4 regions of the Clostridium sp. JN-9 genome follow, and region 3 is predicted to be linked to each of the others. Evidence: a T-box and tRNA genes for the amino acid it is inferred to sense, from the RefSeq annotation. Region 3 holds a T-box; the other regions hold tRNA genes.
What was found. A T-box is a leader RNA that pairs with one kind of tRNA and senses whether it is charged. The one in region 3 lies ahead of asnS (asparagine--tRNA ligase), so its partner is inferred to be a tRNA-Asn.
Positions count from the first base shown of each region.

Region 1: it encodes a tRNA-Asn, which carries the amino acid that the T-box ahead of asnS (asparagine--tRNA ligase) is inferred to sense. The anticodon was not compared.
Region 2: it encodes a tRNA-Asn, which carries the amino acid that the T-box ahead of asnS (asparagine--tRNA ligase) is inferred to sense. The anticodon was not compared.
Region 4: it encodes a tRNA-Asn, which carries the amino acid that the T-box ahead of asnS (asparagine--tRNA ligase) is inferred to sense. The anticodon was not compared.

Region 1 covers NZ_CP035280.1:3,089,154-3,091,362, reverse strand. Annotated here, with positions in the region: gene lysS (lysine--tRNA ligase) at 1-956, shown strand, start outside; tRNA gene EQM05_RS14865 (tRNA-Asn) at 1,074-1,148, shown strand; gene EQM05_RS14860 (IS607 family transposase) at 1,493-2,101, shown strand; partial or broken gene EQM05_RS16305 (RNA-guided endonuclease TnpB family protein) at 2,152-2,209, shown strand, end outside.
Region 2 covers NZ_CP035280.1:2,736,697-2,738,905, reverse strand. Annotated here, with positions in the region: rRNA gene EQM05_RS13220 (23S ribosomal RNA) at 1-1,048, shown strand, start outside; rRNA gene rrf (5S ribosomal RNA) at 1,108-1,224, shown strand; tRNA gene EQM05_RS13210 (tRNA-Asn) at 1,258-1,332, shown strand; gene EQM05_RS13205 (ComEC/Rec2 family competence protein) at 1,345-2,202, opposite strand; gene EQM05_RS13200 (aldehyde dehydrogenase family protein) at 2,189-2,209, opposite strand, start outside.
Region 3 covers NZ_CP035280.1:731,181-733,389, forward strand. Annotated here, with positions in the region: gene EQM05_RS03535 (IS1182 family transposase) at 1-684, shown strand, start outside; T-box leader at 1,027-1,272, shown strand; gene asnS (asparagine--tRNA ligase) at 1,322-2,209, shown strand, end outside.
Region 4 covers NZ_CP035280.1:3,073,209-3,075,417, forward strand. Annotated here, with positions in the region: gene fusA (elongation factor G) at 1-773, opposite strand, end outside; tRNA gene EQM05_RS14795 (tRNA-Asn) at 996-1,070, opposite strand; rRNA gene rrf (5S ribosomal RNA) at 1,104-1,220, opposite strand; rRNA gene EQM05_RS14805 (23S ribosomal RNA) at 1,430-2,209, opposite strand, start outside.

The DNA.
Region 1 (2,209 bases), 870 kb from region 3:
TCAAAGCTATAAGAGAATTCCTTGATAACAGGGATTATCTTGAAGTTGAGACACCAGTTTTATCACAAATTGCTGGAGGTGCTTCTGCAAAACCATTTATGACCCACCATAATGCATTGGATATTGATATGTACATGCGAATAGCTACTGAATTATATTTAAAAAGGCTTATTGTAGGTGGATTTGAGAAAGTATATGAAATTGGTAAAGACTTTAGAAATGAAGGCATTGATATAAGACATAATCCTGAATTTACAATGATGGAATTATATGAAGCTTTTGCTGACTATAATGACATGATGGAAATTACAGAAAACATGGTAGCTTATGCATGTGAGAAGGTCCTAGGAACTACTAAGGTTACATATCAAGGCACAGAAATTGATTTTACACCACCATGGAGAAGAATTACTATGGTAGATGCAGTTAAAGAATATGCTGGTGTTGATTTCAATGAGATAAAAACAGATGAACAGGCAAGAGAAATAGCAAAAGAAAAGAATGTACAATTTAAAAAAGAATTAAAAGATTGTACAAAAGGTGATGTATTAAATGGATTATTTGAGGAATTTGCTGAAGAAAAAATGATACAGCCAACATTTGTATGTGATTATCCTGTAGAAATTTCACCTCTAACTAAGAAGAAAAGAGGGAACCCGGATTTCACTGAGAGATTTGAAGGATTCATTTATGGAAGAGAATTGTGTAATGCATATTCAGAGTTAAATGATCCTATAGTTCAGAGAGAAAGATTCGTTCAGCAGCTTAAAGAAAGAGAGCTTGGAGATGATGAAGCATACATGATGGATGAAGATTTTCTTAATTCATTAGAAATTGGTATGCCTCCTACAGGTGGACTTGGTATTGGAATAGACAGACTGGTTATGTTCTTAACAGACAGCTATTCTATAAGAGATGTAATACTATTTCCTACAATGAAGTTAATTCAACAATAAAAGGTATTTAAATGTTTTTATTAAGACCAGTTAATTTTACTGGTCTTAATTTATATGGAAATAAAAAAACATCTTGCAAAAAGAAAAATAGTTGCTATAATATATTATATAAGTTGTTCCGCGATAGCTCAACGGTGGAGCATTCGGCTGTTAACCGAAGGGTTGAAGGTTCGAATCCTTTTCGCGGAGCCATTCTATTTTTTGAAAGCAGTTGACATTACAAATTTCTTTGGTAAAATATAAATAAATATATATGTCATAATGATGAAGAAGAGTAAGAATATCTACTATAAAAGAGAGGTCAAGTTTGGTGTAATTGACTATAGTAATATTTTAAAGGCGCTTTTGAATGATATTGTAAGAGCAGGGCTATTGCCAAAAAGGGTGGAACCGCGGATTTAATTCGTCCCTTATGGTAAGGGCTTTTTTTATACCCTAAAATATGAAATTAAGGAGAAATAAAATAGTTTATAATCTTATATGCAAATATATTCAGGAATGATATAATATAATCACCAAAAAGGGAGTGATTATATTTGAGTAAGAACTATAAGCCTAAAGAATTTGCTGAATTATTAAATGTATCAGTTTTAACACTACAGCGATGGGATAACGCAGGAAAATTAAAAGCATTTAGAACGCCAACAAATAGGCGGTTTTATACCTATGAACAGTATAAAGAGTTTATGGGTATAACATCTTCTGGAAAGAAGGTAGTTATATATACAAGGGTTTCAACTTCTAATCAAAAAGATGATTTAAAAAATCAAGTTATATTTCTTAAACAATATGCTAATGCAAAAGGAATTATTGTAGATGAAGTGATTGAAGATTATGGAAGTGGATTGAATTATAATCGTAAAAAATGGAATAAACTTATTGATGAGTGTATGACATCTGAAATAAGCACTATAATAATAACCAATAAAGATAGGTTTGTACGATTTGGATTTGAGTGGTTTGAAAGATTTTTAGGAAAATTCAATGTAAAAATAATAGTAGTAAACAATGAAAGCTTTTCGCCAAACGGAGAATTAGTTCAAGATATAATCTCAATACTTCATGTTTTTAGCTGCAGAATTTATGGCCTAAGAAAGTATAAAAAAAAGATAAAGGAAGATGAAGAAGTTGAGAAAAGCATATAAAACAGGGATTAAACCAACAGAAGAACATATAATAAAAATTTATCGAAATAGTTAAAAAAGCAGAAAAGAAACTAAAACGTGAGCAAAGAAAACTTTCAAGGAAATATG
Region 2 (2,209 bases), 1.2 Mb from region 3:
AAGGGGATCCGTTAACGTAAGTGAAGCGGTGAACTTAAGCCCCAGTAAACGGCGGCCGTAACTATAACGGTCCTAAGGTAGCGAAATTCCTTGTCGGGTAAGTTCCGACCCGCACGAATGGCGTAATGACTTGGGCACTGTCTCGACAACAAATCCGGCGAAATTGTAGTGCAAGTGAAGATGCTTGCTACCCGCGATTGGACGGAAAGACCCCGTAGAGCTTTACTGTAGCTTAGCATTGAGTTTCGGTATTGTCTGTACAGGATAGGTGGGAGACTGCGAAGCAGGGGCGTCAGCTTCTGTGGAGTCACCCTTGGGATACCACCCTGACAGTACTGAGATTCTAACCGGTGGCCATGAAACTGGTCACGGGACATTGTTAGGTGGGCAGTTTGACTGGGGCGGTCGCCTCCTAAAATGTAACGGAGGCGCCCAAAAGTTCCCTCAGTGCGGTTGGAAATCGCGCGAAGAGTGCAAAGGCAGAAGGGAGCTTGACTGCGACACATACAAGTGGAGCAGGGACGAAAGTCGGGCTTAGTGATCCGGTGGTTCCTCGTGGGAGGGCCATCGCTCAACGGATAAAAGCTACCTCGGGGATAACAGGCTGATCTCCCCCAAGAGTCCACATCGACGGGGAGGTTTGGCACCTCGATGTCGGCTCGTCGCATCCTGGGGCTGAAGTAGGTCCCAAGGGTTGGGCTGTTCGCCCATTAAAGCGGCACGCGAGCTGGGTTCAGAACGTCGTGAGACAGTTCGGTCCCTATCCGTCGCGGGCGTAGGAAATTTGAGAGGAGCTGTCCTTAGTACGAGAGGACCGGGATGGACTGACCTCTGGTGTACCAGTTGTTCCGCCAGGAGCATGGCTGGGTAGCTATGTCGGGACGGGATAAACGCTGAAAGCATCTAAGCGTGAAACCCACCTCAAGATTAGATTTCCCATAGCGTAAGCTAGTAAGACCCCTAGAAGAACACTAGGTTGATAGGTTAGAGGTGTAAGCATGGCAACATGTTCAGCTGACTAATACTAATAGGTCGAGGGCTTGACCAAATAATTATACTGTGCAATTTTGAAAGAACAAGATTTTAATCTTTGTTCTTTAGTTTAAATCTGGTGATAATGGCGTAAAGGTAACACCCGTTCCCATTCCGAACACGAAGGTTAAGCTTTATTGCGCTGATGGTACTGCAGGGGAGGCTCTGTGGGAGAGTAGGTAGTTGCCAGGTTCAGTTAAATATTTTATTTAACTAACAAATTGTTCCGCGATAGCTCAACGGTGGAGCATTCGGCTGTTAACCGAAGGGTTGAAGGTTCGAATCCTTTTCGCGGAGCCATTTTTTTTTGCTTTATTGTTTTTCTATTGAATTTCCATTACTTACAATAACTATATTCCCATCTATATCAGTTCTGTAAATTTGAATATTTCTATATTTAAGATTTAATATAGTTCCTTTATTTGGGTGACCATACATGTTGCCTTTACCACAGCTGATTATTGCAATTTCAGGGTTTACTTTATCTAAAAATTCAGTTGAAGAAGAGGTGGTGCTCCCATGATGACCAACTTTTAAAACTTCACTGGATAAGTCATAATTCTTTTCCAGCATTTCTTTTTCACTTAATTTTTCTGCATCCCCTGTAAATATGAATTTTGAATTTCCATATGTTATTTTAATAACTGCAGAATAATTATTTGTCTCCTTATATTCAGAATTATTTGGGGCAAGTATTTCACAATTTGCTTTGTTTCCAAGATCTATAGAAACTCCAGCCTTGGCAATATTTATTTTTTTATTCTTATTTTTTAATTCCAGTACCATATTCTGAAATGCTGTTGTACTTTCAGCTTTCTTTGGTGCATAGAATTCACCAATATTAAATTTCTTTATAACTTCTGACATTGCCCCAATATGATCATCATGAGGGTGTGTAGCAATTATGTAATGAAGCTTTTTTATATGCTGCTTGTTCAGATATGAAATTAATTTAGACGTATTTTCATATGGACCAGCATCAATTAATAAGTTTATATTGTTAACCTGCACAAGAATGCTGTCACCCTGGCCAACATCAATATAATGAATTTTAATTTTATTATTGTCAGCTTCAGGGTGAGTTGATTTTACATTAAATAATGGTATTAACAATATAATTATTAAAACAGCAGAGGATAATATACCAATAAACTTTTTATTTAATTTCATTAAAATC
Region 3 (2,209 bases):
ATTCCATTTATAAAAAGCATGGAGGATTCCTTGTACTTTAAGTATTTTAAAATTGATGCGGATTCAGGTTACGAGAGTGAAGAAAATTATCTTTATATCAAAGAAAATGGACAGCTATCATATATTAAACCAGCAAATTATGAAATATCAAAAACAAGAAAATATAAACATGATATAAGCAGAATAGAAAACATGGATTATACTGAATTGGGCGATTATTATACTTGCAAAAATAATAAGAAACTAACAGTAAATAAAATAGTAAAAAGGAAAAGTAAGACTGGCTATATAAGTGAAAAAACAATCTATACTTGTGAGGACTGCAGTAACTGTGTTTACAAGAGTAAATGCATAAGAGGACATAACTGTAAAACGCCATTAGAAGAAAGGGTTAAAAATCTTGAGACTTCAAAACTATTCAACATGCTTCGCAAAGAGGATCTTGAAAGAATTATAAGTGATGATGGTTGCGAGTTGAGAATGAATCGAAGTATTCAAGCCGAAGGCTCTTTTGGAGAGATAAAACAGGATATGGGATTTCGTAGATATCTATGCAAAGGTAAAAAGAATGTTTTGGCAGAAAGTATTTTGTTAGCAATGGCACATAATATAAATAAGCTACATAATAAAATTCAGTTAGATAGAACTGAAACGCATCTTTTTCCACTTAAAAAAGGTGCATAATTATCAAACTTTAAAATTTTAAAAACTCTGCAAATCAAAAAAAGCCTTAATATGAAAGGCTTATTAAAGTGCGTCTTTTTTTAATTATCAAGCTCATTGGGGACTAAAATATCATTAAATTTTCTATAAAACACAAAAAAAATGCTGCCGCGTTAGCATATTTTTTTATGCTAATGCGACAGCCCCTTTTTTTTTATGGATTATTAAAAAACATCAGCATTCTAATAATAATTAATTTAAAATGATATGTCAATTTATAAACACAAAAAACACTATAAACATATAAATTTCACATAAAATATTGACATATTATATAGTTAATAATATAATTTTGATTAATAACATACAACTATGATGGGAAGAGTAGATAATGAATGAGTTCACAGAGAGTTGGCTTGTGGTGTAATGCCAATAACGAATCTTTATTGAAGAACATCCCGGAGTTTCTAACCGAAATCACAGATACAGTAGGCTTAGAGGTTTCCAAAACCTTATATTTGGAATAGATTGAACTATAGTTCGATTTATTTTAAGTGGTCATTATGACAATTTGGGTGGTACCGCGAAATTTTACCTTTCGTCCCTTTCTTTGGGATGGAAGGTTTTTATTTTTTATAATTATCAGGGAGGTATAAAAATGGAAAATACATTAGTAAAAGAAATATTCAGAAACAAAGAAAAGTACAGTAACACTAAGGTAAATATTTCAGGGTGGATAAGAACTGTCAGGGCATCTAAGAACTTTGGATTTATAGAGATGAATGATGGTAGTTTCTTTAAAAATGTTCAAATAGTATTTGAAGATAGCCTGGATAACTTTAAGGAAGTATCAAAGCTGCCAATTAGTTCATCCATAAGTGTGCAGGGAACAGTTTCTTTAACTCCTGAGGCTAAGCAGCCCCTCGAAATAAAAGCAGATAAAGTTATTATCGAAGGAATGTCAAATTCTGATTATCCTCTGCAAAAGAAAAGACATAGCTTGGAATACTTAAGAACTATTGCACATTTGAGGCCAAGAAGTAATACATTTTCAGCAGTATTCAGAGTGAGATCATTAGCAGCCTATGCAATTCATAAATTCTTTCAGGAACAGAATTTTGTATATGCACATACTCCAATTATAACCTGCAGCGATGCTGAAGGTGCAGGGGAAATGTTTAAGGTAACTACACTGGATCTTGAAAATTTACCTAAAAATGCAGAAGGAAAAGTTGATTATACAAAGGACTTTTTCTCAAGATCTGCTGGTCTTACTGTGAGTGGACAGCTTTCTGCAGAAACCTTTGCTTTGGCATTTAGGAATGTATATACCTTTGGACCTACATTCAGAGCTGAAGATTCAAATACTTCAAGACATGCAGCTGAGTTTTGGATGATAGAACCAGAAATGGCATTTGCAGATTTGGATTATGATATGGAAGTTGCTGAAGCTATGGTGAAATATATAATAAATTATGTTATGGAAAATGCACCAGAAGAAATGGAATTCTTCAATAACTTCATAGGCAAGGGATTGTTTGAAAAA
Region 4 (2,209 bases), 880 kb from region 3:
CTTCCACACATTACTGGTGCAATGTCTCCATTAATAGAGCCCTTTATCAGACCTGTATATATCTCCTCATCACTTAACTGGCCTTCTGAGAAGTATTTATCTAAAAGCTTTTCATCTGTCTCAGCTACAGCTTCCATAATCATATTTTTACATTCATCAACTTTATCTAATAAGTCAGGTGGGACATCTCCTGGCTCCATCTTATTTGTCTTTGAATTAAAAATTCTTGCCCTTCTTGAAATAACATTTACAACTCCTGTAAATTCATTTTCCATTCCTATAGGATATTGAATTGGCACAACGGAGATGCCAAATCTATCCTTTAAACTTGTAAGAACTTTATCAAAATTGCTATTTTCACGATCAAGTTTATTTACATAAAAGGATCTTGGCATCTTATTTTCATTAACATAATCCCAAGCCTTTTCAGTTCCAACTTTTATTCCGGAAACACCAGATACAGCTATTATTACTGTGTCAACAGCCTTTAAACCTTCTATTGCTTCTCCTACGAAATCAAAATATCCTGGCATGTCAACTATATTAATTTTAGTATTATCATATTCACATGGTGCAATTGCTGTGGATATGGATATTTTTCTTTTCTTTTCTTCCGGATCAAAATCACATACTGTATTTTCTTCTTCTATTTTACCTAATCTATCGCTTGCCTTAGTGTAGTAAAGTATTGCTTCTGCTAATGTAGTTTTACCAGATCCGCTGTGGCCAACAAAGCCTACATTTCTCAAGTTTTTTGTTTTCAAATCTTTCATAAGCAATTCCCCCTTAAAACTATTTGGCTTTAATAAATATATTCTATTTATTTATTAAAATTCCTTTTAAAATAATTTAAATTTTCTAAATTATTTGTTAATATATTTATTAGCAAAATTTAGAAACATTATTCATGTATTTAAAAAAGAAAAAGCTAATAATTATCTACCGAAATAAATTAATTATTAGCTTTATTATTATAACCATTCAAAAAATAAAAATGGCTCCGCGAAAAGGATTCGAACCTTCAACCCTTCGGTTAACAGCCGAATGCTCCACCGTTGAGCTATCGCGGAACAATTTGTTAGTTAAATAAAATATTTAACTGAACCTGGCAACTACCTACTCTCCCACAGAGCCTCCCCTGCAGTACCATCGGCGCAATGAAGCTTAACCTTCGTGTTCGGAATGGGAACGGGTGTTACCTTCACGCCATCACTACCAGATACATTTACATTTAAATTTAGTGCTTTTGACATAAATACTCAGTAACCTTAAGAGGTAACCGGTGTAATTTTTAACACAAATCACAGATTTGCTAAATTACCCGTTAAATGTCATTTAGACATTTAACCCTTCACGCCATTATTACCAGATCTAAATTAAAGAACAAAGATTAAAATCTTGTTCTTTCAAAATTGCACAGTATAATTATTTGGTCAAGCCCTCGACCTATTAGTATTAGTCAGCTGAACATGTTGCCATGCTTACACCTCTAACCTATCAACCTAGTGTTCTTCTAGGGGTCTTACTAGCTTACGCTATGGGAAATCTAATCTTGAGGTGGGTTTCACGCTTAGATGCTTTCAGCGTTTATCCCGTCCCGACATAGCTACCCAGCCATGCTCCTGGCGGAACAACTGGTACACCAGAGGTCAGTCCATCCCGGTCCTCTCGTACTAAGGACAGCTCCTCTCAAATTTCCTACGCCCGCGACGGATAGGGACCGAACTGTCTCACGACGTTCTGAACCCAGCTCGCGTGCCGCTTTAATGGGCGAACAGCCCAACCCTTGGGACCTACTTCAGCCCCAGGATGCGACGAGCCGACATCGAGGTGCCAAACCTCCCCGTCGATGTGGACTCTTGGGGGAGATCAGCCTGTTATCCCCGAGGTAGCTTTTATCCGTTGAGCGATGGCCCTCCCACGAGGAACCACCGGATCACTAAGCCCGACTTTCGTCCCTGCTCCACTTGTATGTGTCGCAGTCAAGCTCCCTTCTGCCTTTGCACTCTTCGCGCGATTTCCAACCGCACTGAGGGAACTTTTGGGCGCCTCCGTTACATTTTAGGAGGCGACCGCCCCAGTCAAACTGCCCACCTAACAATGTCCCGTGACCAGTTTCATGGCCACCGGTTAGAATCTCAGTACTGTCAGGGTGGTATCCCAAGGGTGACTCCACAGAAGCTGACGCCCCTGCTTCGCAGTCTCCCAC